DNA from 2 places in the Paraburkholderia atlantica genome. Region 2 is predicted to be linked to the other one. Evidence: riboswitches for the same ligand, from Rfam matches in the RefSeq annotation. Region 2 holds a riboswitch; the other holds the start of a gene.
What was found. A riboswitch is a leader RNA that binds a small molecule or an ion and turns the genes downstream of it on or off. The one in region 2 is predicted to bind cobalamin.
Positions count from the first base shown of each region.

Region 1 (15,174 bases), on a different replicon from region 2:
CGGATTGCCGGTACACGGTAAGCGGGATGAAAGAGGGTTTTCGATTATCATGATCTGCCCTGCATAATCGCTAAGGAAATCACATTTATGCGCTGATTTCAGCTTCACGAAACCAGCGTCATGGCGGGGGTACGGCGAGGGACCTTTAGTCAGAAAGTAGCAGCCGGAATTTTATGGGAAGCCGGATCGGCGGCGCTATGTCGTCATCCCGGTCGTCAGCCGGTTCGCCGGCCGTCAGCCGCGAAAGGTGCTGTTACGTAGTGGGGTGTTATGAGAATTGCTGTCCTCGATGATGATTCGGCTCAGGCCGACCTTGTGTGTCAAACGCTATCCGCCGCTGGACACGTCTGTCACGCGTATGGCGCAGGGCGTGAACTCGTGCGCCAGTTGCGCCGCCAGACATTCGATCTGCTCGTGCTCGACTGGAACGTTCCCGACATGTCCGGCGAAGAAGTGCTTCGCTGGGTGCGCGAAAGCCTGTCCGAGCGCCTGCCGGTGCTGTTCATGACCAGCCGCGGCCGCGAAACCGACATCACTTCGATTCTGAACATCGGTGCGGACGACTATCTCGTCAAGCCCGTGTCGGGCGCCGTGCTGCTCGCTCGGGTCGGCTCGCTGCTGCGGCGAGCCTATTACCTGAAGCCGCCGACAACCAGGGAAGTGTTCGGCGACTTCGAGTTCGATCTGAGCGCCAAGCACGTCGTCGTGCGCGGCACGCCGGTCTCCGTCACGCAGAAAGAGTTCGAGCTCGCGCTGCTGCTGTTCCAGCATATGAGCCGGCCGCTGTCACGCGCACACATTCTCGACGTGATCTGGAAGCAGGCCACCGACATCCCGTCGCGCACGATGGACACCCACGTGTCGATGTTGCGCAGCAAGCTCGGTCTGCGCCCGGAGCAAGGCTATCGGCTCACGCCGATCTACGGCTATGGCTACCGCCTCGAGCGGATCGAAGCCGACACACCACCTACCGCCGACGACGAACCCACTGAAGAAGCGGGGGAGGCGTGACGGTCTGCGTGGGTGGGGCAGCGTCCGGTCGCCGCGCCGCCGCGTGGCTTGCCGCGGCCTGTCTGATTGCAACGGGCGCGACCAGTTGGAGCGCGCACGCGCAGCCCGTGCGCGGCAAGACCGGTGCGAAGGCGTTGCCGGTCTACGCGTCGTACACGACGCACGAAGGCGACACGCTGTACGAGATCGCCGCCCGCTACATGGCCGACCCCGCCGACTGGGCGCTGTTGAGCCGGCTCAATCACGTGCCCGCGCCGCGCCGCATGCCGGCTGGCATCGTGCTGCGTTTGCCGTTCCAAAGGCTGCGCCAGGATCGCGACACGGCTCGCGTGGTCGCGACCAGCGGTCCGGTCGAGCACGCGTTCGACACGAGCCCTTATCTGCCGTTGAAGACCGGTGAAACGCTTGCCGAAGGCGATCACTTGCGCACCGGCGCGAACGGCTTCGCGACGCTCGAGCTGCCAGACGGCTCGTACGTGACGGTCGCGCAGAACGGCGAACTCAATATCGAGAGACTGCGGCACATCACGCTGACCGGCGCGGCCGATCGCATTTTTCGGTTGCGTTCCGGTGAGATCGAAAGCCAGGTCACGCATGCGACGCGACGCGACGATCGCTTCCAGATCCGTTCGCCTTCAGTGGTCGCCGGGGTGCGCGGTACGCGCTTCCGTGTCGATTACAACGGTGACACGCAGACTACCGCGGTGGCCGTGCTCGACGGCGCGGTCGGCGTCGATCAGCCCGCGCAGCACGGCCGGAGCGCCGCGCCGGCGCCGGGCAGGCCGTTGCAGGCGTCCGAGCAACTGGTCAAGGCAAGCTTCGGCAACGTCACGCGCTCGGGCGGCGCGATCGGCAGTCCACTCCAGTTGTTGCCGGCGCCTTCGCTCGCGCGGCCGGCGCGCGTGCAGGACGGGGACACCGTCGCGTTCGACGTCAACCCGGCAGAGCACGCGGTCGGCTATCGGCTGCAAATTTCGCACGATGCCGATCAGCTCGACCTGGTGCGCGATCTACGTGTGAGTGCGCCGCACGCCGACTTCGGCGATCTGCCCGACGGCACGTACTTCGTGCGTGTCGCGTCGACTGATAGCAACGGCCTCGACGGTCTGCCGAACGTGTACGCGTTCGAGCGCCGCCAACTCGGGCTGGACGCTTCTGCGGCGCAGCGCGCGGGTAGCCACGACTACGAGTTCCGCTGGTTCGTCAGCCACAGCAACGTGCCGACGCGTTTTCGCTTCGTGCTCGCGAAAACGGCAGATCTGAGGCACCCCATGATCGATCGCATCGATCTGGCAGGCGGCGAACTCGTGATCAGCGATCTGCCGCCGGGCGTCTACTACTGGACGATCGTCGCCGAGCAGTTCGACGACGGCCGCTTCTACGAAAAGAGCAGCCCGGTCCGCTCCTTTACGCTGGCGCGCTGACGCTGGTAGATTCTCGGGGCCGGCCGGCTGGCCGGTCCGTCCTCTGTTTCCCGACTACATCGTCCCTTGCCCGCCACTTCTACGCGACTGAGCCTCGATCCGCGCGCCCGTCTCGGACGGCGGGCCGGCCGGCGCTTTCTGATCGAGTGGCTCAGCGTCGGCTGTCTGGGCCTCGTGGTGATCCTGCTGACGTCGTTCGGGCGAGTCGGCACGGGCATCGATCTGCTGGTGTACGACCAGTTTCTGAAGCTGCGTGAGCAGCCGCTGCTGTCCGACCTCGTCGTCGTCGAGATCGACAACGCGACCATCGACGCGCTCGGCCGCTGGCCGTGGCCACGCAGCGTGCATGCGCGGTTGCTGGATCAGCTCGCCGCGGCCAAACCTGCCGCGGTGATCTACGACGTGCTGTTCACCGAGTCCAACGTCGACGACGCCCAGCTCGCCTACGCCATCGCGCTGAGTCCGACCTATCTGCCCGTGCTGCTGACGCCGCCCGATGCGAGCGGCGAGCGCACCGTCGATGAACCCGTCACGCCGCTCGCGCAGGCAGCAGCCGGGCTCGGTCACATCAATTTCGAAGTGGACGGCGACGGCATCGTGCGCAGCGTCGCGCGTTTCCAGGGCGACGAGCACTCGCGCTGGCCGCAACTGACGGTGCTCGTCGCCGACGCGGTCGAACGCGGCAAGCTGCATCTGCGCAACGGGCTGCCGCCGCGTCGCTCGAATGAGCCCGCGCGCGGCAGCGACGACGGCCACGAAGACCGCTTCCTGATTCCGTTCGGCCCGAATGCCGCGAACTACGAGAAGTTCGGTTTCGTCGACGTGCTCGCCGGCAAGGTGCCGGCCGATCAGCTGCGCGGGCGCATCGTCGTGATCGGCGTGACGGCGTCCGGTCTGTACGACCGCTTCGCGACGCCGGTGTCAGGCGAGCTCGGTCCGCTGCCCGGCGTCTATATCCATGCGAACGTGCTCGATACGCTGCTGACCGGCCGCGAGATCCAGCCGGTCGCGCTATGGATCGTGTTCGCGGCGGCGCTCGTGCCGCTGGCCGCGCTGCTCGCCGGCTTCCTCGTGCTGTCGCCGCGCCGCTCGCTGTTGCTGACCGGCGCGCTGGTGCTGCTCGCCGCGGCCGGCAGCGCGCTGCTGCTGTACGGCGGCAGGCTGTGGATGTCGCCGGTGCCGGCGATCCTCGGCGTCGTGATCGTCTATCCGATCTGGAACTGGCGACGCCTCGAAATGACGATGGCGTATCTGCGGGGGGAGCTGCAACGTCTCGCCGACGAGCCGCATCTGCTGCCCGAAACGCCGAAGCGCCGCCGCGAGTTCGGCGGCGACGTGCTCGCGCAGCACATGGCGCTGATGGCTGAGGCCGCGCAACGGGTGCAGGACATGAAGCGCTTCGTGTGGGACAGCCTCGACAGCATGCCGGAGCCGATTCTCGTCAGCGATGTGGGCGGCGTCGTGCTGATCGCGAATCACGCGGCGAAAGCGCATTTCGCGCGGCTCGGCGCACCGATGCCCGAGGGCCAGCCGATGCAGAGGGTGCTCGGCGGTCTCACACTCGTGAAGACGATCGATGCCGGCGCGGCCTCGGATAACGAGCGCAACGTGTACGCGCACGCGCACTGGCCGGCGCCCCTCGATCCGACGCGCGGCGAGTTCGCGGCGCTGATGGCGCAGGGTGTCGAGGTGCGCGACACGAACGAGCGCGACCATCTGCTGCGCTATGCGACCTGCACCAATGCGCAGGGCGAGACGACCGGCTGGATCGCCGGTCTCGTCGACGTGTCGGCGCTGCACGCGGCCGAGCGTCAGCGCGAAGACGCGTTGCGGCTGCTGTCGCACGACATGCGCTCGCCGCAGGCGTCGATCATTGCGCTGGTCGAGATCGAGCGCGCGCGGACCGAGCCGGCGCTCGCGCGCAGCGTGCTCGAGCGCATCGAACGCTACGCGCAACGCGCGCTCACGCTCGCCGACGACTTCGTGCAACTGGCGCGCGCCGAATCGCAGGCTTATGTGCTCGAGCCGCTGAGCCTGACCGAACTCGTCATCGATGCCAGCGACGAGGTCTGGCCGCAGGCGCACGCGAAGCGCATCACACTGCATACGGAAACCGGCGGCGACACCTACGAGGATCCCTGGATTTACGCCGACCGCTCACTGATGACACGCGCGCTCGTCAATATCCTGAACAACGCTGTCAAGTACAGTCCGCCCGACACGCGCATCGTGTGCAGCTTCGCGAGCCAACCGGCGGTCAGGCGCGCGGGCAGCGGCGCGGCTCGGGTGGCGTGCACGATTCGCGACCAGGGCTATGGCATCCCGAAGGAGCAGCAGGCCGGGCTATTCGAGCGCTTTCGCCGTTTTCACGAGGCGCAGCGGCCGGAAGTGGGCGGCGCGGGACTCGGCATGGCGTTCATCAAAACGGTCGTTACGCGCCACGGCGGCAGCGTCGAGGTCGTCAGCGCGCCCGGCGAGGGGACGGCCTTTACGATCTGGCTGCCCGCGCTCGACGACGCGCCGCTAGATGAAACGAGCGCACCGCGCGCCTGATGCGCTTGCGATTTATTCGATGGACTAGAGAGAAAACAGAAAATGGCGAAGATCGCTCACCTCTGTGCCGCGCTGGCCGCGGCGAGCCTCACCGCTTGCGCGGGTCTCAGCGCCGACGTGCACACCGTCTCCGCTAGCGACGCCGACCACGCCGTTGCGCTGCAAGGCGAGCCGACCTATTCGCTCGCGCGCACGCAGTCACAGGACGATAGCGCCGACCATCCGCAAGTCGAAAAGCTGCTGCGCGACGAGTTGGCGAAACACGGCTTGGTCGATACGGCGGGCAAGCCCGCGCATTATTTGCTGTCGATCGCGTATAGCACGCGGCCGGCGTCGGTCGGCATCGGCGCTGAGAATTGCGCGCCCGCCGATTGCGGCGCGGGCAGCGACGGTCCAACCGCGCTGCTGTTCGGGCGCAAGTATCAGCATGCGCTGACGCTGCGCTTTTTCGACTACGCGAGTGGCACCGAGCGCTACAAGGTCAGCGCGATGTTCATGGATCGCGATGCGGACCCGTTGCATGCGTTGCCGCTGCTCGTGAAAACCGCGCTTGCGAAGCTGCCGTACGACGCGCCGGCTGACTGGCGCGTGAAGCTCAGTATCGACAAGGCGAGCGGTGCGCCGAACGTCGAGTCGATGAAGCCGCTGCAGCGCTAAACAACGCAGCTTCGAGTCGCTGGGGCCGTGCCTATCAGTTATTCCTGCGCTGGCTCACCGCGTGGCCAGCGGTTTTCGAACACGCAATCGGCCAGCGGCAGACGGCTCGCCCAGCGCTCCGTTTCGAGCATCGGCTCGCTGTAGAACGTATCGACGTGGCCGAGGCACAGAATCGCGACCGGTCGCGCGCCTTCCGGCATCGCCAGTAGTTGATGCACCGCGCCGACATCGAACAGCGACACCCAACCAAGCCCAAGTCCTTCCGCGCGTGCGGCGAGCCACATGTTCTGGATCGCGCACGCGACCGACGCGAGGTCCATCTCCGGCAGCGTGCGACGGCCGAACACGTGTCGCTCGCGCCCGTCCATCAACGCGATCACCAGTAGCTCCGCGCAGTCGCGCATGCCTTCGACCTTCAGCTTCATGAACTCGTCGCGGCGCTTGCCGAGCGCGTCGGCGGTGGCGAGCCGTTCGCGCTCGACGATGTCGCGCAAGCCCGTGCGCAGCGCCGCATCGGTAATGCGCACGATGCGCCACGGCTGCATGTAGCCGACGCTCGGCGCGTGATGCGCCGCGTCGAGCAGACGCCGCAGCACTGCCGGATCGACCGGATCGGGCACGAAGTGGCGCATGTCGCGGCGTTCGTAAATCGCGCGATAGACAGCGTCGCGCTCGGAGTCGTCAAAAGGCTTCGCCATGAAAGAGGGCGGCCGTGAAAGCCGGGTTGGAGGGCCAGTAAGTGTGCATATAGGTTGCCACAATCGGGCCTACGCGGAACACCGCTTCGCCGGGCGCGTCGCTGTGCGCGCGCGTGGCGAAGCGCTGCGGCGCGAGCGGTGTCGCGAGCTTCGAGTAATGGAACGTGTGGCCGGTCAGCGTGCCGTGGATGCCGTCGATCTGCTGCATGCCGAGCGACGTGAAGCGCGTTTGCATCGTCGCGTGACCGGGCAACAGGCCGAGCATCGGCGTGCTCGTGCCTTGCGTGTCGGTCAGGGTGTCGAACAGGTAGAGCATGCCGCCGCATTCGGCGACCACCGGTTTGTCCGCCTCGACGTGCGCGCGAATCGATGCGGCGCTGTTCACGTTGCTCGCGAGCACCGCCATATGCAGCTCGGGATAGCCGCCGGGCAGATAGAGCGCATGCGTGTCGGCGGGCAACGCTTCGTCGGCGAGCGGCGAGAAATAGCTGAGCCGCGCGCCGAGCGCTTCGAGCAGCGCGAGGTTGGCCGGATAGATGAACGAGAACGCGGCGTCGCGCGCGATCGCGATGTGCTTGCCTTCGAGCAGACGCGGCAGCACCTCGGGCGACGGTGCGCCGAAATCGACCGGCGGCGGCAGTTCGACGAGCGCAGTCGACGCCAGCGTATCGGCCGCGCGTTCGAGGCGCGCTTCGAGATCGTCGATTTCATCGGCCTGATGCAGGCCGAGGTGGCGGTCGGGGAGCGTGATCTCGTCGCTCGCGGCGATGTGGCCGCACCAGCGCAACTCGGCCGGTAGCGCTTCCTGCAGCATCTGCGCGTGCCGAGCCGAGCCGACACGATTCGCGAGCACGCCATGAAACGGCAGTTGCGATCTGAAGCGCGCCAGGCCGAACGCGAGCGCGCCGAAGGTCTGCGCCATCGCCTGCGCGGAAATCACCGCGAGCACCGGCACGCCGAACGTGGTCGCCAGGTCGGCGCTGCTCGGCGTGCCGTCGAACAGGCCCATCACGCCTTCGATCAGGATCAGGTCGGCTTCTTGCGCCGCCCGCGCGAGCAGGTTGCGGCACGCGTTTTCACCGACCATCCATAGATCGAGCGACAGCACCGGCGCGCCGCTCGCGCGCGCGAGGATCATCGGGTCGAGAAAATCCGGTCCGGTCTTGAACACGCGCACGCGACGTCCGAGCCGCCGGTGATACCGCGCGAGAGCGGCAGTGATCGTGGTCTTGCCTTGTCCCGAAGCGGGCGCGCTGATGAACAGCGCGGGGCACGCTGCGGGGCGAGTCCGCCTGGGGGACGCGGACATCGCTCAGAACTCCACGCCGCGCTGCGCCTTCACACCTTGTTCGCGATACGGATGCTTGATCGCGCGCATTTCGGTGACGAGGTCGGCGGCTTCGATCAGCGCGTCGGGCGCATGGCGTCCGGTCACGACGACATGCAGCATCGGCGCACGCGCTTTGATCACGGCGAGCACTTCGTCGAGCGGCAGGTACTCGTACTTCAGCACGGTGTTCAGCTCGTCGAGGATCACCATCTGGTAGTCGCCGCTTTCGATCATCCGCCGCGCTTCGTTCCAGCCCTTGCGCGCGGTCGCCATGTCGGCCTCGCGATTCTGCGTGTTCCACGTATAGCCGTCGCCCATCGTGACGAAATCGCATTGCGCGATCGCGCCGAGGAAATCGCGCTCCGACGTATGCAGCGCGCCCTTGATGAACTGCACGACGCCGAGCCGCATGCCGTGGCCGAGCACCCGCACGGCCATGCCGAATGCGGCCGTGCTCTTGCCCTTGCCGGTGCCGGTGTTGACGATCAGCAGCCCTTTTTCGACGGTCGCGCTGGCCTGCTTCTTTTCGTGGCCTTCGCGGCGGCGTTCGGTCATGCGTTGATGCGATTCGGGATCGGTTTTCATCGTGGGTCCTGGTCTTGAGGGGCGTGATGGACGGGCGGTACGTCGCCGGGTGCGGTGTCGTTCGCCACCGCGATCGCGACTGTGATGCCGGCGAGCACCGTCTTGCGTATGATCAGACGCGCGTTTTGCGCGATAGTCGCGGAGTTCGCTGCCGCTGCCGCCAGCAACGCGCACGGCTCGCACACACCGTCGATACCGAGATGCGCGCGCGCGGCCGCCGACGGCGACGCGACCGGTGCGGCGGCGATCTGCTCGCGGCTGAACAATTGCAGCGGCAGTTGATGGCGCGAACAGAATTCGAGCAGACCTGCTTCGTTGGCTTTGGTGTCGATCGTCGCGATGGTGCCGATCTGCTCGAAGGCATTCGAGCCGAGTGCTGCGCGCACGGCGGCTTCGATGTCAGCGGCATTGCTGTGCAAGCGGCAACCAATGCCGACGCTCAGCGTTTTGATCGCGCTCGCGGCTTGTTCGTGATCAACCCGGCCGTCGCGCGTGGCCGCTTCACGCGCAAGCGCGAGCGAAGCCACGCCGCCGATCACGACGATCGCCGGCGAGCCGAGCCCCGCGCGCACGACCGCCTCGGCAAACTCGCGAAGCGGCGCGAGCACGTGACGCTGGTCGTGTCGCGTCGCCGATTCGATCGCCGCGCAGGGCGTATCGGCGGACATCCCAGCCGCGAGCAACGCGCCGACGATTTCGCCGAGCCGCCGCATGCCCATATAGATCACGAGCGTCATGCGCGTCGCGGCGAGCGCGGCCCAGTCCGGCTCGCCGCTGCCGGCGCCGTGGCCGGTGACGAACACGACACCCTGTGCGTAATCGCGATGCGTGACCGCGATGCCGAGCGTCGCGGGTGCAGCGATGCCGGCCGTGATGCCGTTGATCACGTCGACGTCGATGCCCGCCGCCTGCAGCGCCTGCAACTCTTCGCCGCCGCGGCCGAACACGAACGGATCGCCGCCCTTGAGCCGCGCCACGCTGCGCCCCGCGTGCAGATGCCCGAGCATTTGCGCGACGATATCGGCTTGCGGCGTCGACGGATGGCCGCCGCGCTTGCCCACGTACACGACTTGCGCGTTGGCGCGTGCGAACTGCAGTACGTCGGGATTGACCAGATCGTCGACCAGCACGACATCGGCCTGCGCGAGCGCACGGGTGGCCTTCAGCGTCATCAGTTCGACGTCGCCGGGACCGGCGCCGATCAGCCAGGCGCGCGTCATCGCGGCGTGCATGGCGCATGCCATGCGGAGATGGGAGGAGAGAAGCGGCGCGCGACGGTGCACGCGGCAGTGAATATAGAGGTCATGCGGTACAGCGAATCCGGGCGCGGCCACTCGTGCGGTTCGCGGCGGATTCTTCAGAGAGAACGCCACGACACGCGCGATGCCGCGCTGCTACGCCTTCACATCCGTTCCCCGCGGATTCCGGCGGCCGGCGGCGCAACCTGATGCACGGATGCATGCGGCGCCGCCTCCGCGTCTGGCCGGTATCCGGGCTGGCGGCCTCACGCGCTTCGCCTTCCCGTCCCGGTTTGCAGATTCGCGAGGACAGTGGCATCAAAAAACGCATGCGCGGCACGGCGGAATCGAAGCTGAATCGAATCGCGCGCCGCAGGTCGCTTACCGTTGCGGGGACAGCACAGGTTGAACGCACGAGGCGCTGCCTGTTTCCCGTTTAACTGCACACGCGAGCGCATGTGCGGGCACCAAACGCGCGCATACGATAGCACATGGCGCCTTGCCGGATAAGCGTCGGCGGCGCTTTCCGGCACCGTGCGTTCCTTGACTGCGCAAGGCCGCGGGCCTACACTCGCACGCACTTTGGGTGCTCGCGTGCGCGTTCCTGCGCATGCAGTTAAACGGGAAACAGGGAGCCATCTGCGCTAGAGCGGCTAACCTGTGCTGTCCCCGCAACGGTAAGCGAAAAGCGGTTCCGGCTTGATAGCCGGGCGCCGCGGTGCCGGCTTCGATGTCCTCGCGCAAGGTCGCGTCGACATATCACCACTGGACGAGAAACCACTCGTCCGGGAAGGGGAAGCGGCGCTTTCGCCAGCCCGGATACCGGCCCGAAGAAGCAGAACGACCGCCGCGGGGATGCGGCGGCGCGTTCATGACCTCAGTTCCGCTTTCTGAATTTCCGTTGTCGCGGCAATGCCGTCGTTCGTCCCCGTGTCTGGTGATCGCTGGTACTGTTGCGCGTGCTTCATTCGCTCCATTCGCCAGCCGATGCAGGCCGAAGCGCGGACTTTGCGGCAGACCGATGCAACGCAAAGGGATGGACCTCACGATGCAAACTCAATTGCGCAAGATTCCCGTCACGATCGTCACCGGCTTTCTCGGCAGTGGCAAAACTACGTTGCTGCGGCACATTCTTCAGCATGCGGGCGGCAAGCGCATCGCGGTGATCGTCAACGAGTTCGGCGAACTCGGCATCGACGGCGAAATCCTCAAGGGCTGCGGTATCGGTTGCGATGAAAACGGCGTCGAGACCGAAGGGCAATTGTATGAACTCGCGAACGGTTGCTTGTGCTGCACCGTGCAGGAAGAGTTTTTCCCGGTGATGGAGAAGCTCGCGGAACGGCGCGATGAACTCGATCACGTGCTGATCGAAACGTCGGGGCTCGCATTGCCGAAGCCGCTCGTGCAGGCGTTCAACTGGCCGCAGATCCGCAATGGCTTCACGGTCGACGCGGTGGTGACGGTGGTGGACGGCCCGGCCGCCGCAAGCGGCCAGTTCGCCGATAATCCGGTCGCCGTCGATGCGCAGCGCAAGGCCGATCCGAATCTCGATCACGAGTCACCGCTGCACGAGCTGTTCGAAGACCAGTTGTCGGCCGCCGATCTGGTGATTCTGAACAAAACCGATCTGATCGACGACGCGCGCCAGCACGAAGTGGAAGCCGCGATCCGCGCTGAGATTCCGCCGCAAGTGAAGATCGTGCGCGCGCAGCGGGGACAGCTCGACCTGCATACGCTGCTGGGGCTCGAGGCGGCGTCGGAACAGACGATCCATCTGCGTCACGACCACCACGGTTCCGCCGACGACCCCGATCATCACCACGACGAATTCGATTCGGTCGTCGTGCAGGCATCGGTGCCGTCGCGCGACGCGGCGCTCGCCGCGTTGCAGACGCTGGTCGAAAACCACGCGATTTACCGTGTCAAAGGCTTCGCGGCGCTGCAGGGCGCGGCGATGCGTCTCGTGATCCAGGGCGTGGGCCGGCGCTTCGACAGCTACTTCGACCGGCGCTGGCAGGCGGGCGAAAACGGCGACGGCGCGTTGAGCCGCTTCGTGCTGATCGGCGAAGACCTCGATCAACCCGCGCTGCAACAGGCGTTCGACGCGGCGCTCGGCGCGACGTCGAACGCGACGGCATAACGGACGCACCAGCATGCATCTGCTGCGCACGACGCCGGGCGGCTTCGTCGACGATACGCAGGGCGTGATCCGCATCGATCAGCAGCCCGCCGATATCATCGTGCTCAGTTCCGCCGACACCACGCTGTCGCTGCTCGCGAGCGTGGTGCCGCGTCTCGGCGATGGCTTCCCGAGCCTGCGGCTCGCGAACGTCACGTATCTGCGTCAGCCGGCCTCGGTCGATTTCTATCTCGACGACGTGTTGCAGCATGCGCGCGTGGTCGTCGTCGATCATCTAGGCGGCGAAGCGTATTGGCCGTACGGCATCGAGCAGGTCGTCGCGCTCGCGCAGCGCAAGCAGCAAACGCTGGCGATGTTTTCCGGCGACCTGCAGGAAGATCCGAACCTGCTCGCGCGCAGCACGGCGAGCGCCGAGTTGTGTCAGCAGTTGTGGCGCTATCTGCGCGAGGGCGGTCCGCAGAACGCAGAGGCGTTTTTGCGCTGCATCGCGTATCGCGCATTCGACTGGGGGAGCGAGCCCGAGCCGCCGCGCGCATTGCCGGCCGCGTCGCTGTATCACCCCGAGCGCGATACGCCCACCGTCGCCGATTGGCAGGCGCGTTGGCGCGAGGACGCACCGGTCGTCGCGATTCTGTTTTACAAGGCGCATCTGCAGGCCGCCAATACCGCGGTGTTCGATGCGCTGATCGATGCGCTCGAAGCGCAAGGGCTCAATCCGCTGCCGCTTGCGATCACGTCGTTGAAGGATGCGATGAGCCGCGATGTCGTGCAGTCGCTGTGCGCGCAACATGGCGTCGCGCTGGTGCTGAACACGACCGCGTTCGCCGCGTCCGCGATCGACGACCCCGAGCCGCTAGCGCTCGCCGGCGACGCGCCGGTGTTCCAGGTGATCCTGAGCGGCGGCAATCGCGAAGACTGGCTGAAGGACAACCACGGCCTCAATTCGCGCGACATTGCGATGCACGTCGCGCTGCCTGAAGTGGACGGCCGCATCATCACGCGCGCGATCAGCTTCAAGGGGCTCGCGTATCGCTGTGCGCATACGCAGGTCGACGTGGTCCGCTATCAGCCGGACCTCGAACGGGTGCGCTTTCTCGCCGAGCTGAGCCGCCGCTGGTGCCGTCTGCGTTCGCTCGATAACGCCGACAAGAAAGTCGCGTTGATTCTCGCGAACTATCCGATGAGCGAAGGGCGCATCGGCAATGGCGTGGGGCTCGATACGCCGGCGTCGGTGGTCGGCATTCTGTCGATGCTGCGCGATGAAGGCTATCGTGTCGGCGAATTGCCCGACGACGGCGACGCGCTGTTGAACAGGCTGACCGAAGGCGTGACCAACGATCCCGTGGTGCGCGATCTGCGTCCGGCCCTGCAAAGCCTTGCACTCGACGACTACCTCGCGCATTTCGACGCGTTGCCGGCGAGCGTGCGCGACGCGTTGAACGCGCGCTGGGGCAAGCCCGCGCAGGACCCGACGCTGCGGCGCGGTCGCTTCATGATCGCGGGCTGGCGCTGCGGGCAGGTGTTCGTCGGCATTCAGCCTTCGCGTTCCCGCGAGCAAGGCGACTACGCGAGCTATCACGATGCGGAGCTCGTACCGCCACATGCCTACCTCGCGTTCTACTTCTGGCTGCGCCATCAGTTCGGCATCGACGCGGTCGTGCACGTCGGCAAGCACGGCAACCTGGAATGGCTGCCGGGCAAAAGCGTCGCATTGAGCGACGCGTGCTGGCCCGATCTGATTCTCGGACCGATGCCGCATCTGTATCCGTTCATCGTCAACGATCCGGGCGAGGGCAGCCAGGCGAAGCGGCGCGCGCAGGCGGTGATCATCGATCATCTGATGCCGCCGCTGACGCGCGCTGAAAACTATGGGCCGCTGCAAGACCTCGAACGCCAGGTCGACGAATACTACGAAGCCTTGATGGTCGATGCGCGTCGCGCGAAGCTCTTGCGTCGCACGATTCTGACGACGATCGTCGAGCATCGGCTGCACGAAGAGCTGAGTCTCGCGGCGCCGAACGGACAGCACGATGAAGACGCGCTGCTCACGCGCGTCGATGCGTGGCTGTGCGAGCTGAAGGAAGCGCAGATTCGCGATGGCCTGCATACGTTCGGGCAGTCGCCGCGCGGCGTGCAGCGGCGCGATACGTTGCTCGCGCTCGGGCGCTTTCCGATCGGCGATGGACAGGGCGGCAACGCAGGACTCGTCGACGCGCTGGCGCGCGATCTGCGCATCGATCATCTGTTCGATCCGTTGAGCGTGGATTGGGCCGCCGCATGGGACGGCCCACGCCCCGAGGTATTGCAGCGGGTCAGTGACGCACCGTGGCGACATTGCGGCGATACGCGCGAGCGCCTGGAGTTGCTCGCGGGCGAACTGTTGCGCGGCGTCTGCGGTGTCGATCGCGATGACGCGGATCGTTCGCAGGCCGTTGCCGTAGCCGACGAAAATCTGCCGCAAGCGGCACAGGTGATCGCACGCCTGCGCGACGCCGTGCTGCCGCGCCTCGACGCTTGCGGCCCGCATGAAATGACGCAGCTCAAGCGCGGCCTCGAAGGACGTTTCGTGCCGCCGGGTCCAAGCGGTTCGCCGTCGCGCGGCCGGCCCGACGTATTGCCCACCGGCCGCAACTTCTATTCGGTCGACACGCGCGCGGTGCCGACGCAAGCCGCCTGGGCACTCGGCCTGAAATCGGCGCAGCAACTGATCGAGCGGCATCTGCAGGAGCATGGCGATTATCCGCGCGCGATCGGCCTGTCGGTCTGGGGCACCGCGACGATGCGCACCGGCGGCGACGATATCGCGCAGGCGCTCGCGCTGCTCGGCGTGCGGCCGAAGTGGGCGCCGGGCAGTCATCGCGTGACGGACTTCGAGATCATGCCGATCGAAGCGTTCGACCGGCCGCGTATCGACGTTACGTTGCGCGTATCCGGCTTCTTTCGCGACGCGTTCGCGAACGTGATGCATCTGTTCGATGCTGCCGTGCAAGCGGTCGCCGAACTCGATGAGCCCGCGGAGCTGAATCCGATTCGCGCGCGCGTGCTGCGCGAACGCGATGCGCTGATCGCGCGCGGCATGGACCCGGTCGAGGCGCGCAAGCGCGCCGGCTGGCGCGTATTCAGTGCGCGACCCGGCGCGTACGGCGCGGGTCTGCAGCAGATGATCGATTCGCGCCAATGGCAGAGCGACGCCGACCTGGCGAACGCGTATCAGGCGTGGGGCGGATATGCGTATGCGCAAAAGAGCGCCGGCGAGGAAGCGCATCACGCGTTTGGCGCCCGCCTCGCAGCGATGGACGTGGTGCTGCAGAACCAGGACAACCGCGAGCACGACGTGCTCGATTCGAACGACTACTACCAGTTTCAGGGCGGCATGGTCGCGGCGGTACGGCATCTGGCCGGTCAGCAGCCGCGCGTCTATCACGCCGATCACAGCAATCCTGCCGCGCCGCGCGTGCGCACGTTGCAGGAGGAGATCGCGCGCGTGATCCGCTCGCGCGTGGTCAATCCGAAATGGCTCGATGGCGTGAAGCGCCAC
Region 1 covers NC_014118.1:648,785-663,958, forward strand. Annotated here, with positions in the region: gene BC1002_RS18990 (response regulator transcription factor) at 271-1,011, shown strand; gene BC1002_RS18995 (FecR family protein) at 1,008-2,435, shown strand; gene BC1002_RS19000 (CHASE2 domain-containing protein) at 2,502-4,988, shown strand; gene BC1002_RS19005 (DUF4136 domain-containing protein) at 5,031-5,645, shown strand; gene bluB (5,6-dimethylbenzimidazole synthase) at 5,684-6,343, opposite strand; gene BC1002_RS19015 (cobyrinic acid a,c-diamide synthase CobB) at 6,327-7,652, opposite strand; gene cobO (cob(I)yrinic acid a,c-diamide adenosyltransferase) at 7,656-8,258, opposite strand; gene BC1002_RS39550 (cobalamin biosynthesis protein) at 8,255-8,710, opposite strand; partial or broken gene cobA (uroporphyrinogen-III C-methyltransferase) at 8,753-9,478, opposite strand; cobalamin riboswitch at 9,723-9,983, opposite strand; cobalamin riboswitch at 10,064-10,341, shown strand; gene cobW (cobalamin biosynthesis protein CobW) at 10,545-11,636, shown strand; gene cobN (cobaltochelatase subunit CobN) at 11,650-15,174, shown strand, end outside.
Region 1: it holds a riboswitch for cobalamin, as region 2 does, so the genes downstream of both, cobW (cobalamin biosynthesis protein CobW) here and BC1002_RS03515 (TonB-dependent receptor domain-containing protein) in region 2, are expected to answer to the same signal.

Region 2 (15,174 bases):
CGATGTCGACGGAGATGGCGCAACGCTTGCAAGGCGGCATGAACAAAAACGGCAAGGGCAGGCCAAATGAAGACCCCGCCGCCGAATGGCTCGATACGCCCGTCAGCCTGCGCGATCTCGGCGACGCGCCGCTCGTGGTCTTCCCAAGACGTCTCGCGCCAGGCTTTTATGACATCATTATGGATTGCTACGGCGTCGCCGGCCTCGCGCCGCGGATCGGCCAGGAGGCGATCCAGATGCAGACCATCGTGAGTCTCGTGTCGGCCGGCATGGGCGTCGCACTGGTGCCGCAATCGTTGCGTAACCTGCGGCGCACGGGCGTCGTGTATCGGCCCCTGTCCGAGTCGGTGCCCGCAATCGAAACGGGCCTCGTCTGGCGCACCGACGAGGTCAGCCCGGTGCTGGCGGGCTTCATCGATATCGTGCGCGCGCATGCGGCGAGCGTGGCGTCGCGTGTCTAGATCCCGCTTTTTATTCCCGTAAAACTGCTTTCGAACCTGAACTGCCCATAACTACACGATGCTCATTCACCCGAATTTCGACCCTGTCGCCATCCATCTGGGGCCGCTCGCCGTACGCTGGTATGGCTTGATGTACCTCGTCGCGTTCGTCGCGGCGATCGTCGTCGCCCGGCTGCGGCTGCGGCTGCCGTACGTCGCCGCGCAAGGCTGGACCGCGAAGGACATCGACGACATGCTGTTCTTCGGCGTGCTGGGTACGATCCTCGGCGGCCGGCTCGGCTATGTGCTGTTCTACAAGGCCAGCTTCTATTTCGCGCATCCGCTCGACATCTTCAAGGTGTGGGAAGGCGGCATGTCGTTTCACGGCGGCTTTCTCGGCGTCACGATCGCGATGATGCTGTTCGCGTATCAGCGCAAGCGGTCGTGGCTGCAGGTCACCGACTTCGTCGCACCGATGGTGCCCACGGGCCTCGCGGCAGGCCGGCTTGGCAACTTCATCAACGGCGAACTGTGGGGCCGGGTCACCGATCCGGCCGCGCCGTGGGCGATGCTGTTCCCCGGCGCCGCGCCCGACGACGCCACCTGGCTCGCCGCGCATCCGCAACTGGCCGCGCAATGGCATCTGAACGAAGTGTTTGCGCAATATCACATGCTTCCGCGGCATCCGTCGGAGCTGTACGAGATCGCGCTCGAAGGCGTGGCGCTGTTTTTCGTGCTGATCTTCTTCTCGCGCAAGCCGAAGCCACTCGGCGCGATTTCCGCGATGTTCCTGATCGGCTATGGCCTCGCGCGCTTCACAGTCGAATTCGCGCGCGAGCCGGACGATTTCCTCGGCCTGCTCGCGATGGGGCTGTCGATGGGTCAATGGCTGTCGCTGCCGATGATTCTCGCGGGCATCGGCCTGATGGTGTGGGCGTATCGCCGTGGGCGTCGCGAGCCGGCGCAGGCGGTCGGCGCGAACTGACCTGTGCCCCGGCTGGCGTAGCGAACGCTGCATGAAAAAACGCCACGGCATCGATGGATGCCGTGGCGTTTCTCTTTGATGCGCTGGCGTACGCGCGTGCGCGTCACTTCATCTGCACCGACCCCGACACGTTGACCGTCACCGTCGACGTACCGCCTTCGAGCGGCATCGGCGCGTTCTTCGCGTCGGCGCCCATCGCGCGTGCGCTCATCATCATCATCGGACGCGGCATCACGCCACTGTGATTCACGTTGACCTCGCGGATCGAATAGCCGCTAAAGCCGAACGCCTGCGAAGAAGCCGCGGCCTGCTCGCGAAACGATTTGATCGCCTCGCCGCTGAGCCGCTGTTCGGCGGCGCGCTGCGCTTCCGGCGACAGCGAGAAACGCACGTTGCCCACCTGCATGATCGATGCCATCTGTCCGGCGAGCTTCGAGGCCGCGGCGAAGTCGCGCGATTCGAGCACGACTTCCGTGCGGCCGCGCCACGCCGAGATGCGTCCGTCGCGGTCCGTCGACGGGAAGATCGAGAACGCGCCCGAGCGCGCGGTCACGCCGGCGACGCCGCGCGCTTTCTGCAATGCCGCGTCGGCGCGTTGGTTCAGCGTCGATGTCAAGGCCGACGGCTCGCTCGCTTCCTGCTCGTAAAACAGCGTGATTTCGACTTCGTCCTGCGGGACTTCGGCGCTCGCCTGCGCATTCAGAGACAGCACTCCCGAAGGCTGCGGCATCATGGTCTGCGCGCGAGTGGGCGCCGAGTTCAGCGCGAGCGCCACAGGCGCGCCAAAGGCGAGCGCGAGTGCAAGGGCCCGTGCGGGTTTTGTCGTCATGGCTGGAATCCTTGTTTGAGCAGGTTGTGCACGTTCGACGCGAGCGCCGCGTGATGACGCAATGTGGCGCGCGGTTTGACGGTTGCGCGGGCGAATGGATCGGGTGCCGTCTAGCGGTTGGTCCGAGCTCGCGCTTTCGTCGTCCGATTAGGCGGGTTTTACCGACGCTTGGTTCCCCAATTAGCGCTTCGCCGCCGCATCGGAAACGACGACCTGGACGCGATCACGACAGTGCCCGCGTCGCGCATTTGCCGTTAAACCAGCTGTTTAGTGATGAAGCGCCATTCGGCGTCGGTCACCGGCGTGATCGATAGACGGTTGCCTTTGGCGAGCACGCGCATGTTCTGCAATTCGGCATGCTCGCGTAGTGCGGCAAGCGAAATCAGCGGGATTTTCTTCTTGAACACGACGTCGACGAGCATCCAGCGCGGCGTTTCCGGCGACGATTTCGCGTCGTAGTACGGACTCTTTTTATCGAACTGCGTCGGGTCCGGATACGCGGTCGACGAGACTTCCGCGATACCCGCGATGCCAGGCTCCGGACAGCTCGAATGGTAGAAGAGCACGCCGTCGCCGACCTGCATCACGTCGCGCATGAAGTTGCGCGCCTGATAGTTGCGCACGCCGGTCCACGGCAACGTGCGATGCGGTGCGTTGGCGAGGTCGTCGATGCTTGCTTCGTCCGGTTCGGACTTCATCAGCCAGTAGCGCATGAATCGGAGTGAGCGTATGAGATTGAACGAGGCGCGACAATAGCGGGCGCGTGCGGAAAAGCCCCTGAAACAGGCACTCAAACGAAAAAACGACGACCAAAGAAAAACGGCATCGAACCGAAGTCCGATGCCGTTCCAGATAAGGTCCCCGCCTTAGCCGCTAGGCCGGCATCCTGAACCGAGGGTTCAGAATTGGTCGCAGTTAGCAACACTTCGGGTACATCAGACAGAGTGACGCGCACACCCGTGCTACAAATTTCCGCAACCGTGCACATGGCATTGGTTCAAGGAATATATGACCTTGGCGAACCAGGCAGGGAAGCTAAACCGATGAAGCTACAACACAAACCGTTGAACAACTGACCGGTTCAAAACCGGCCCGCTATTGAGTCAACTACTGCTTACTGCATGCTGTACTGCTCAATCACAGTACCTAGTTGTTCGTTCATTTGCTGCATTGTACGCCGGATTTCTTCAGCAGGAAATGCTTCTCCGTGTCGCACACTGCTTTGCAGCTTAAGCAGTTCCGATGCCAGCGACAGCGCGGCCATCACCGCGATGCGATCGGTGCCGCGCACGTTGCTGCCGCTGCGAATTTTCTTCATCTCGGCGTCGACGCGCGCGACCGCCTCGAGCAGCGCGCCTTCCGTTTCCGGCGAACAGGCGAGACGGTAGGGTACTTCGAGAATCGATACTTCGATCTGCTTGGTGGTCATGCGCTTTCTCCGTGTCGGCTCACGTCGCTTTCCGCTTCCTCGTGTTCGGGCTGGGCGGACTCGAGCAGATCGAGCTGGTTATCCGGTTCGCTGCTCGCGCGTGCGCGCGGCAATTTTTCGAGAATCGCATTCAGGCGCACCTGAGCGTCGTCGATCTTGGCGGACAGCGCGTCGCGTTCAGCTTGCAGTGCGTCGCGCTCGGCACGCAATTGTGCGAGTTCGGTGTGCGTGGCTTGTACTTCGGCACGCGTTTGCGCGAGCTGCTCTTCGAGCGCGATCCGCGCTTCGTTGTGGCGCTGGCTGATCGCAATCAGCTTGCCGATGTTCTGGGAGAGTGATTCGAGTTCGGTGAGCATGTGCTGCGTCCTCTAAAGACATCGCATTTTAGCGCGGAATATTACAGGTTCCGACAATTGTCTCGTTTCGAGACGTAACAGCATCGCTTCGTGCAGGTTCGTTGCGAGTCGTGTCGTCGACCATAAGATAAGAGGCCGGCAATCCGTCGGACAATAACCTGCATTCAACAGAACGGCTTGCGCTCCGGGGGACCTTTCTTGACGCCCCGCGAGGTCGCTCCTACACTTCCCGCACTCTGGTGCCCGCGCGCGCTTTTCGGCGCGCGCAGTTAAACGGGAAGCAGGGCGCGCGCGGTGCCAAAACCGGATGCGCGAACCTGCGCTGCCCCCGCAACGGTAAACGACCGCATGTGATGTGCTCATGCAGGTCGGTCCTAATTGCAAGGTTGGAAGTTCAACCTGCGAGTGTGCCACTGCGCGTCACGCGTGGGAAGGCGGGATCGATGTGTCGTAGCCCGGATACCGGCCAGAAAAGAGGGACGTCCCCGCGAAAACGTTAAACAAGGGGACGCCTCGTGACGCGTCGGCCCGCGGGGAAGCAGGCCGCGCACGCTATCCACAGGAATGTCATCCCATGCTGTCCCCCATCGCCCGCGCGACGCTGCTCGCGTTCGCGAGTCTGCCGCTCGTCGTGCATGCGCAAAGCGCCGAGTCTGTGTCTTCATCGTCCGCTACGGATGCCAGCAGCGCGAACGCCGCAAACGTTGCCGATGCGGCCAATCCCCCTTCCGCCGATGCGTCGGGCAACGTGCTGTCGCCGATCGTCGTGACCGCACAACGCGGAGCGCAAGCGTTGCGCGACGCGATCCCGCAGACCACGCAGTTCGATCAGCAGGACATCGCCGACACGACCGCGACCGATCTGCCCGGCCTGTTGCGACTCGCGCCGGGCGCGCAGATCTCGCGCACGGGTGGCCCCGGTTCGACTACGAGCCTCTTTCTGCGCGGTGCTTCGTCGACGCAATCGCTGCTGCTGATCGACGGCGTGCGCGTCGATTCGGTCAGTCTCGGCTCCGCTCAGCTCGCACAGATTCCGCTCGACCAGGTCGATCACGTCGAAGTAGTGAACGGCAACGTTTCGGCGTTGTACGGCTCGGGTGCGATCGGCGGCGTCGTGCAGGTGTTCACGAAAGACGGCGGCGCTCATCCGCCGCGTTTCAATTTCTCGGTCGGTTACGGCAGCTATCACACGCAGACGCAAACGGCCGGCGTGAACGGCGCGCTCGATCAGGAGGGCCGCACGACCTTCAACATCTCGCTCGCGCGCACGAAGGACGACGGCTTTTCGTCGCTCAATCCGCTCGAGGCGCCGGCCGCGAATCCGAACGCGAACGGCAATCTGAACGAGAGCATCAGCGCGTCGCTGCGCCACAAGTTCACCGACAAGTGGGATGCGGGCGTCAGCTACTTCCAGTCGAACAACAACAACAGCTACGACAATGCGTACGGCGTGCCGACCGATCTGAACAACCTCTATAGCAAGGTGCGTCAGATGTCGGTGTTCGCGAACGGCAAGCTGACCGACTGGTGGACCACCCACTTCACGCTCGCCGAGGGCGACGACCGCAGCGTATCGAACACCAATGGCATCTACGACGACCGCTTCGATACCGACAATCGCCAGTACACGTGGCAGAACGATTTCGCGCTCGCCGCGAACCAGAAGCTGCAATTCGGCTACGAGCATCTCGACCAGACTCTCGACTCCGACACCTTCGCCGCGCCCGACCGTCATGTCGATTCGGTCTTCGGGGGTTACAGCGCGCGCTTCGGGCGCAATCAGATTCAGGCCAACGTACGCCGCGACCAGTACTCCGATTTCGGCGGAGCGAACAGTTACTATCTCGGCTACGGTTTCGACATCACGTCGCACTGGAAGGTAACCGCAAGCTATTCGGATGCGTTCCGCGCGCCGAGCTTCGACGATCTGTACTATCCGATCAGCGGCAACCCGTCGATCCAGCCCGAGCGCAGTCACTCGGTCGAAGCCGCTTTGCAGTACGCGACCGATGCGCTCGGCGTGATGCGTCTGAACGCATTCCAGACGCGCTATACGAATCTGATCAACTACGTGCAGACGATCCCCGGCATCTATCTCGCGGAGAACGTCGGCCATGCGAAGGTGCAGGGACTCGAAGGATCGTGGAGCGGTCATGTCGGCAAGACCGACGTACGCGCGACGTTCACGGTGCAGAACCCGGTCGATCTCGACAGCGGTACCGACCTCGTACGGCGCGCCCGACGCTTCGGGTCGTTCGCGGTGAACCGCAGCATCGGTGGATGGCGGGTTGGCGGCGAGTGGATCGTCAGCGGTCCGCGTACCGACAGCACCGGCAACCTCGGCGGCTATGGCATCGTGAATCTGTCCGCGCGCTACAACATCACGAAGGCGTGGTACGTCAGCGCGCAAATCGACAATCTGTTGAACAAGGACTATGAAACGGCCTACTCGTATAACTCGCCGCGACGCGGTGCCTATGTCACGCTCGGCTGGCAGCAGCAGTGACGCGCGCGCCGGGTTGGCCGCATGCGTGAGCGCACGCGGATGAGTCGCGCGTCCGGTTCTCTATCCGCCGCGCTGGCAACGCCGCGCCCGATGAACGCGAAACGCGCGGCCGCGATCTGGCTCGGGCTCACGCTCGCGGCCGTCGCGCTGCTCGGCGCGTCGCTGGTGCTCGGCAGCGTGCCGCTCCCGCCGTCGCGTGTGCTTGCGGCGCTCGTGCCAACGCACACGTTCGGCGCCACGGGCACCGACGATCTCGCCGGCGAAATCGTGCGCACGTTGCGTTTGCCGCGCGCGCTCGCGGGCTTCGCGTGCGGCGCATTGCTCGCGCTCGCCGGCGCGCTGCTGCAGGTGCTGCTGCGCAATCCGCTGGCCGAGCCGTACGTGCTCGGCGTGTCGGGCGGCGCGGCCACCTTCGCGCTGGTCGCGATGATCGCGGGCGGCGCATGGTGGATCGTCGATGCGAGCGCGTTCGCGGGTGCGTTCGTGTCGATCCTGCTGGTGCTCGGCCTCGCGCGTCGCGAACTGTGGCGCGGCGAGCCGCAGGACACGTCGCCGCGTTTGCTGTTGACGGGCGCGGTGATCGCGGCCGGGTGGGGCGCGATGATCACGCTGCTGCTGAATCTCGCGCCCGATAGCCGTCTGCGCGGCATGCTGTTCTGGCTGACCGGCGACCTCAACGGCGGCGCTCTGCCGTGGACCGCGCTGATCGCGCTCGCGCTCGTGTTGCTCGCGATCGTGCCGGCCGCGCCGCGTCTGAACGTGCTGCTGCGCGGCGACGCGGCCGCGCAAGCGTTGGGCGTCGCGGTGATGCCGCTGCGTTTGCGCGTGTACCTGGTCGCGTCGCTGGCGGCGGCCGCGGCGGTGACGACCGCGGGCACGATCGGCTTCGTCGGTCTCGTCGTGCCGCACATACTGCGGCTCGCGTTCGGCAACGACCAGCGCATGCTGCTGCCGGCGGCGGCACTCGGCGGCGGTGTCGCGGTGATGGGCGCGGATCTGATCGCGCGTACCGTGATTGCGCCCGCGCAATTGCCGGTCGGCGTGATTACTTCGCTGGTCGGCGTGCCGGTGTTCCTGTGGATGCTGCTCAAACGCCGCCGATGATGCAAGCCGAACCCAACCCGACCTCTACCATGCTGAGCACGCAGCGCCTGACGTTGCGCGCCGGCGCGCGCACCTTGCTCGACGCGTTCACGCACACCTTCAATGCGGGCGAAGTCTGGTGTATCGCCGGGCCGAACGGCGCGGGCAAGACCACCTTGCTGTCGACGCTGGCAGGCCTGTTGCATCCGGCGGCGGGCGATGTCGAACTCGATGGCGTGCGCGTGGCCGACTGGCAGCCGCTGCCGCTTGCCCGGCGCCGCGCGCTGATGCCGCAAAGCGCGGCCGATGCGTTCAATGCAAGTGTGCTCGACATCGTGCTGCTGAACCGCTTCCCGCATCTGGGCGGCTGGGGCTGGGAGCGCGATGAAGATCGCGCGGCCGCGCAGGCGGCGCTCGAATCGCTCGGTCTTGCGGACTTTGCGGCGCGCGACGTGCTGTCGCTATCGGGCGGCGAGCGTCAGCGCGTCGCGCTTGCGGCAGTGCTGTGCCAGGACGCGCCGCTGTTGCTGCTCGACGAACCGTTGGCGCATCTCGACCTGCATCATCAGATCGACTGCCTCGAAGCGCTCGTCGCATGGACGCGCGAACCGGGACGCAACCTACCGCGCAGCGTGCTGTTCTCATGCCACGACCTGAACCTCGCGCGCCGCTTCGCGACGCACGCGCTGCTGCTCGACGGCGCGGGCGGCGCGTATGCGGGCCCGGTGCGCGACGTGCTGACGCCCGCGTTGACGAGCCGCGCGTTCGGCTATCCGCTGATTCTGATTCGCGACGGCGAGCACGAGGCGCTGATTCCCGCGCCGCGCGCGCGTCATGAATCGCCTGCCGGTCATGACGCACAGTCAGGCTGATATTTACCCCCATACCTTGTCTCGATCACACCTATGACTCGCATCCCACTCCCGGCCGGTTTGCCCGAAGTCGCGCCGCTCGATCAGACGCTGCGCGCCGAGTTGCAACGGATCATCGATACGCGCACCAAACCGCCCGGCAGCCTCGGCCGGCTCGAGACGCTCGCGCGCCAGATGGGTCTGATCCAGCGCAGTACACATCCCACCGTGCGGCGTCCCGCGATGATCGTTTTCGCGGGCGATCACGGTATCGCCGCCGAAGGCGTGAGCCCGTATCCGCAAGCGGTGACCGCGCAGATGGTCGCGAACTTCATTGCGGGCGGCGCGGCGATCAATGCGCTCAGCCGCGTCGCCGGTCTCGAACTCGAAGTGGTCAACGCGGGTATCGCGACGCCGCTGCCGTCCACGGACGGACTCGTCGACATGCCGGTCGGGCGCGGCACGCGCAACTTCGCTCACGAGCCAGCGATGACGCACGCCGAAGCGCTCGCCGCGATGCAGGCGGGCGCCGCGCGCGTGCGTCATCATGCGGCGCTCGGCACCAACGTGATCGGCTTCGGCGAGATGGGCATCGCGAACACATCGGCGGCCGCGTGTCTGATGAGCCGCCTGTGCGGCGTGCCGATCGACGACTGCGTCGGCCGCGGCACCGGCCTCGACAATGCCGGACTCGCGAAGAAGCGCAACGTGCTCGCGGCGGCGCTCGCGCGTCATGCCGACGCATGCGCGCCGCTCGACGTGCTCGCGACCTTCGGCGGCTTCGAAATCGCGATGATGGCGGGCGCGTTTCTGGCCGCCGCCGAGGCGCGCATGACGATCCTCGTCGATGGCTTCATCGCGACGTCGGCGCTGCTGGTCGCCGATACTCTGTCGCCCGACGTGCGCGAGTACTGCGTGTTCGCGCATGCGTCGAACGAGGCCGGGCATCGGCGCATGCTCGATCATTTCGGCGCGCAGCCGCTGCTGTCGCTCGACATGCGGCTCGGCGAGGGCACCGGCGCCGCGCTCGCGGTGCCGCTGCTGCGCGCGGCCGTGGCCTTCGTCAACGAGATGGCCAGCTTCGATTCCGCAGGCGTCGCGGATCGCGAACCGTGACGCGCTCGAACCCACGCTTCGCGGCAACGCGAAGCTCCGCCCGCATCGCTGCAAACATGCACTCGCCACGTCCATGAACCCGCTCGCGGAACTGCGCTATTTCTTCACGGCGCTCGGTTATTTCACGCGCGTGCCCGTGCCGCGCTGGGTCGGCTATGAGCCGCATTATCTGAACGCGGCGGCGCGCTATTTTCCGCTCGTCGGCGTGCTGGTCGGCGGCTTCAGCGCGCTCGTCTATCTGGCCGCACTGCGCGCGTTTCCGGCGGGCGTCGCGGTGCTGCTGTCGATGGCCGCGTCGCTGCTGCTGACGGGCGCGTTCCACGAGGACGGTCTGGCCGATTGCGTCGATGCGTTCGGTGGCGCCTATACGCGCGACGATGCGTTGCGCATCATGCAGGACTCGCGCATCGGTGCTTTCGGTGCCATCGCGCTCGTGATCGCGTTGGCGATCAAGTGGCAAACGCTCGCCGCTTTGCCGCCGCTTTCCGCCGCAGGTCTGATTGTTGCGGCGCATGGCGCGAGCCGCGCGTGCGCGATCAGTTATCTGGCCACGCTCGACTATGTGCGCGCCGCAGGCAAAGCCAAGCCGGTCGCGCAGCGTCTGCGCGGGCCGGCGCTGCTGTGCGCCGCGCTGTTCGGGCTGCCGTGGCTGCTGTGGCCGAACGGCCCCGGCGCGCCCGACTGGCGTTTCGCCGCGCTCACGTGTGTGGTGCTGTTGGCGCTGCGCTTCGCGATGGGCCGTTATTTCGTCAGACGCATCGGTGGCTATACCGGTGACTGTCTCGGCTTCGCGCAGCAGATCTTCGAATTGAGCATCTATCTGGTGGGGCTTGCATGGATATCGTCCTGATTCGACATCCCGCTGTCGCGCTCGAGGCGGGGGTTTGTTACGGCCATAGTGATGTCGCGTTGGCGGAAAGCGCCGAGGTCACGTCCAATGCGTTGGCGGTCAAGCTCGCGAGCTTGCAGGTGCCGGCGCCGCGCGTGCTGATCACGAGTCCGCTCACGCGCTGCGCCGCGCTCGCGAACGAGATCGCCAACGACTTCGGCTGCGTGGTCAGCCACGACGAGCGTCTGAAGGAGATGGATTTCGGCGACTGGGAAGCGCAGCGCTGGGATACGATCGATCGCGCCCAGCTCGACGACTGGGCCGCCAATTTCGAGCATGCGCGCGCGCATGGCGGCGAAAGCGTCGCGCAATTCGTCGCGCGTGTGCGAGCGTGGTTCGATGCGTTCGCGCTGACGCGCGAGCTGTCGCCCGCGTACGTGGTTACGCACGCGGGCGTGATGCGCGCGATCGCGTCGTGGGTGCTGGAGGTGCCGCTCGCGCGTTGCCTGCAGTGGTCGCTCGATATGACGGGGATCGTCTGGTTGCGGCGTAACGACGAGACGCTACAGTGGTCGCTGGTGCGATGGAATGCGTGACCCGCCTGGTCATCCGCGGAACTGAGCGTGTTTCTTGGGCGACCCGCGGCGCGTCATGGCGCGGGTTTGTTTGTGCGCGAGCGCGCCAGTTCGAGGTCCTCGCACAGTTGCCGCGCGCCTTGTGCGATGCGCGGCGCGGGGCGATTGATCAGATCGCCGTCGATCGCAAACAGGTTGTTGTTCGCGACGGCCGCGAGACGCGGCCACGCGCGCCATGTGTCGAGTTGGGGCAGCGTCGTGTCGGGCTGCGTCGCGCCGGACGCAGCTGTGACGATCGCCTGCGGATTCGCCGCGAGCACCGCTTCGGTCGATACAGTCGGCACGAGCGGCTGCAGGTCCGCGAACACGTTGCGGCCGCCGCATAGCGTGATCACGTCGCTGATCATGTGCTCGTCGTTGAGCGTCATCAGCGGCCGGTCCCATACCTGATAAAACACGCTGACTACCGGGCGATTCGCATACCGCGCGCGCAAACGGGCGATGTCTTCGCGATAGGCGGCCGCCGCCGCGTCCGCGCTCGTCGAGGTGCCGAGCAGCCGGCCGAGCTTCGTCAGCGACACGGCGATATCGTCGAGACGGCGCGGCTCGCTGAAAAAGAGCGGCACGTGCAGTTCGCGCAAGCGCTCGAGCTGGTGCTGCGCATTGCCATGCCGCCACACGACGATCAAATCCGGTTTCAGCGCGACGATGCGTTCCAGGTCGAGGGCCTTGTTGTCGCCGACGCGCGGCAGTTGCTTCGCTTCGGGCGGATAGTCGCTGTACGACACCGCGCCGACCATCTTCGGGCCCCCGCCCGCGGCGTACAGTAATTCGGTCACATGCGGGGCGAGGCTGATCACGCGCTGTGCGGGCGCGGCGAGCGTGACGGTCGCGCCGCTGTCGTCGGTGACGGTGATGGAGGCGTGCGCGCTCAGTGCAGTTACAGCGAGCGCTGCGGCGCTGAACCAATCGATCAAGCGGCGCGCGGGCCGAGCAAAGCGAGCGGAGCAAGTGAAGCAGGTCATCGGGCGAGGGCGAAACACGAAGCGTTGAACGAGTCAGGTGTAAAGGACGATCCGCTAGCCCGAGCGCGCGCCATCGATCGATTCAACCGCCTGTTGCAGCAGTTGTTCGAAGCGGGTCCATTCGGCTTCATCGCCCGGCAGCCCGAAGCGCACGCTGGCTGAGGGCACCCGGGGCGATGGCGGAAAAAGACGCGTCCACACGCCGCGCCGTGCGAGCGCTTCATGCAATGCGGCGGCGCGCGCATCGTCGGTCCATGCGAAAAGCGGCGTGCGGTGTGTCGCGAATCCATGCGCATCCAACAGCCCGGCAAGCCGCGCGCTCTCGGTGATCAGCCGCTCACGCATCTGCGTTTGCCACGCGGCATCGGCGAACGCGGCGCTCACCGCATGACGCGCGGGACCGCTGACTGTCCACGCCCCCAATCGGTCGCGCAACGCGGCGAGCAAGGCGGGCGCGCCCAGTACGAAGCCGGCGCGCACCCCCGCGAGCCCGAAGAACTTGCCGGGCGAGCGCAACACGACGAGCCCGTCGCGCTGCGTATGCGCCGCCAGCGACGCGACGCGCGCGGCCGGCAGCGTATCGGCGAACGCCTCGTCGACGAGCAGCGTGCCGCCGCGTTCGCGCAGCTGCGCGTGCCAGCGCAGCAGCCTCGCGGCATCGAGGTGCGTAGCGGTCGGATTGTTGGGATTGACGATCGCGATATGAGTGAGCGCTGCGGGCAGCGTGTCTCGCTGCACGTCGAGCGGCGCGAGCTCGTGTCCGGCGCGCGCGAACGCGGGCGCGTACTCGCCGTAGGTCAGCGGCGCGATGCCGACCGTCGCGCGCGGCAGCAACGCGGGCAGCGCGCGAATCGCCGCCTGGCTGCCGGCCACCGGCAGCACGTGCGCGGCATCGGGCGCGCCGTAGTAGCGCGCGGCCCGCTCGGCGAAGCCGTCGCCTTCGTCGGGCAAACGGCGCCACGCATCGGCAGGCAGCGGCGGCACCGGATAGCCGTGCGGATTGATGCCGGTCGACAGATCTAGCCACTGCGCGTATGGAATGCCGTAGCGCGCCGCCGCTTCGTGCAGGTTGCCGCCATGCGCGATCGGATCGCCTGCGGCGTGCTCGCGCGCTTGTATCCGCTCGGTCATGCGCTCATCCCATCGCTACGCGTGTCGCTCCGCTCAGCCACGGAATGGCACGCTCAACAACGCCAGCACGATCAGCACGGCCAGCCACAGAATCACCGTGCGTTCGACCAGCATCAACGCGGCGCCTACGTGACGCGCCTCGGCGGGATGCCCGAAGCCCAGCGTCGGCCGATGCTCGAGCGTGCCGTGATACACGGCCGGCCCGCCGATCAGCACGTTCAGGCTGCCGGCGCCGGACGCCATCACCGGGCCCGCGTTCGGGCTGTCCCAGCGCGGCGCCTGTTCGCGCCAGCAGCGCCATGCGGCCAGCGTGTCGCCGAGCAGCGCGTAGCTGGTGGCGGTCAGCCGCGCGGGAATCCAGTTCAGCACGTCGTCGATGCGCGCCGCGGCCCAGCCGAAGCGAAGATAGCGCGGCGTGCGGTACCCCCACATCGCGTCGAGCGTATTGGCGAGGCGAAAGCCGAGCGCACCAGGCCCGCCCGCGAGCGCGAACCAGAACAGCGCGCCGAAGATCGCGTCGTTGCCGTTTTCGAGCGCCGATTCGACCGCGGCGCGCGCGAGCGCGGCTTCGTCGGACTGGCTGGTGTCGCGCGACACGATCCGCGCGGTCAACTCACGTGCGGTGGCGAGATCGCGTTGGCCGAGTGCCCGCGCGATCGGCGCGATGTGATCGCGCAGGCTGCGTGCGCCGAGCGCGAACCACAGCAGCGCGACATGCAGCGCGCAGGCCGCGAACAACGGCAGTACGGCGACCAGCCACCACGCGATCAGCACTGGCGGCAGCACCGCGAGCGCCCATGCGAGCAGACCCTTGAGCCGCAGACGCCGGTCGTGGTTGAAGCGCGCCTCGATGCGCGCGGCCCAGTTGCCGAAGCCGACCAGCGGATGCCGGCGGCTCGGCTCGCCGAACCAGCGATCGACGGCGACGCCCGCGACCGCGAGCGTCGCGATCAGCGGCATCGTCAGCGGGGGCATCACGCGCGGCTCGCGCTTTTCAGCGCGAGCGGCAGTCCCGCGACCATCAGCGTGGCCGCGCTGCTCAATGCGGCGATCCGTTGATTGAGGCGGCCGAGTTCGTCGACGTAAAGACGAGTGGCTTCGCCGAGCGGCACGACGCCGAGGCCGATCTCGTTGCTGACGATGATGATCTTGCCGCGTGCGCCGGCGAGCGCAGTTTCGAACGCGGCGGCCTGCTCGTAGTAGTGCGACAGCGGCGGTGCGACGCTGTCGGCGGGACACAGCAGGTTGGCGAGCCACAGCGTCAGACAGTCGATCAACAGACACCGGCCCGGCGCGTCGTGCTGCGCGAGGGCGCCCGCGAGATCGTCGTCCGCTTCGACCAGCCCCCAATGCGCGGGCCGCCGCTCGCGATGATGCGCGATGCGCGCGTTGAATTCGGCGTCGTCGGTGACACGGGCGGTGGCGATGTAGGTGACGGGGAGGGCGCTGTCGCTGGCGAGCCGCTCGGCATGCGCGCTCTTGCCCGAGCGGGCGCCGCCAAGGACGAAGGTGAGGTCGCGGGGAGTCATCCTATGATTGTACCGGCGCGATGGGATAATGCCGCTCGATTCCATTGCAACGCCACTGTCCACCTTCCACCTGCATCGCCGTGACCCGAATGCCCATTTCTCCCGACACCCTGCCCGTGCCGCGCGGCACGCTGATGATCCAGGGCACCACGTCCGACGCGGGCAAGAGCACGCTGGTCGCGGGACTGTGCCGGCTCGCGCGGCGCGCGGGCGCGCGGGTCGCGCCGTTCAAGCCGCAGAACATGGCGCTGAACAGCGCGGTCACCGTCGACGGCGGCGAGATCGGCCGCGCGCAGGCATTGCAGGCGCTCGCCGCGGGCATCGACGCGCACACCGATCTGAACCCGGTGCTGCTGAAGCCGACCAGCGATCGCGGCGCGCAGGTGATCATCCACGGCAAGGCGCGCATCAATCTCGACGCGCGCGCCTATCACGACTACAAGCCGGTCGCGTTCGAGGCGGTGCTGGAGTCGTATGCGCGGCTGCGCGC
Region 2 covers NC_014117.1:776,588-791,761, forward strand. Annotated here, with positions in the region: gene BC1002_RS03485 (LysR family transcriptional regulator) at 1-461, shown strand, start outside; gene lgt (prolipoprotein diacylglyceryl transferase) at 520-1,425, shown strand; gene BC1002_RS03495 (SIMPL domain-containing protein) at 1,529-2,254, opposite strand; gene BC1002_RS03500 (EVE domain-containing protein) at 2,509-2,967, opposite strand; RNA gene ssrS (6S RNA) at 3,109-3,290, opposite strand; gene BC1002_RS03505 (cell division protein ZapA) at 3,369-3,683, opposite strand; gene BC1002_RS03510 (ATPase) at 3,680-4,039, opposite strand; cobalamin riboswitch at 4,260-4,524, shown strand; gene BC1002_RS03515 (TonB-dependent receptor domain-containing protein) at 4,614-6,545, shown strand; gene BC1002_RS03520 (FecCD family ABC transporter permease) at 6,585-7,649, shown strand; gene BC1002_RS03525 (ABC transporter ATP-binding protein) at 7,679-8,500, shown strand; gene cobT (nicotinate-nucleotide--dimethylbenzimidazole phosphoribosyltransferase) at 8,534-9,595, shown strand; gene BC1002_RS03535 (adenosylcobinamide-GDP ribazoletransferase) at 9,669-10,445, shown strand; gene cobC (alpha-ribazole phosphatase) at 10,430-11,020, shown strand; gene BC1002_RS03545 (cobalamin-binding protein) at 11,074-12,024, opposite strand; gene cobD (threonine-phosphate decarboxylase CobD) at 12,079-13,155, opposite strand; gene cbiB (adenosylcobinamide-phosphate synthase CbiB) at 13,189-14,130, opposite strand; gene cobU (bifunctional adenosylcobinamide kinase/adenosylcobinamide-phosphate guanylyltransferase) at 14,130-14,684, opposite strand; gene BC1002_RS03565 (cobyric acid synthase) at 14,774-15,174, shown strand, end outside.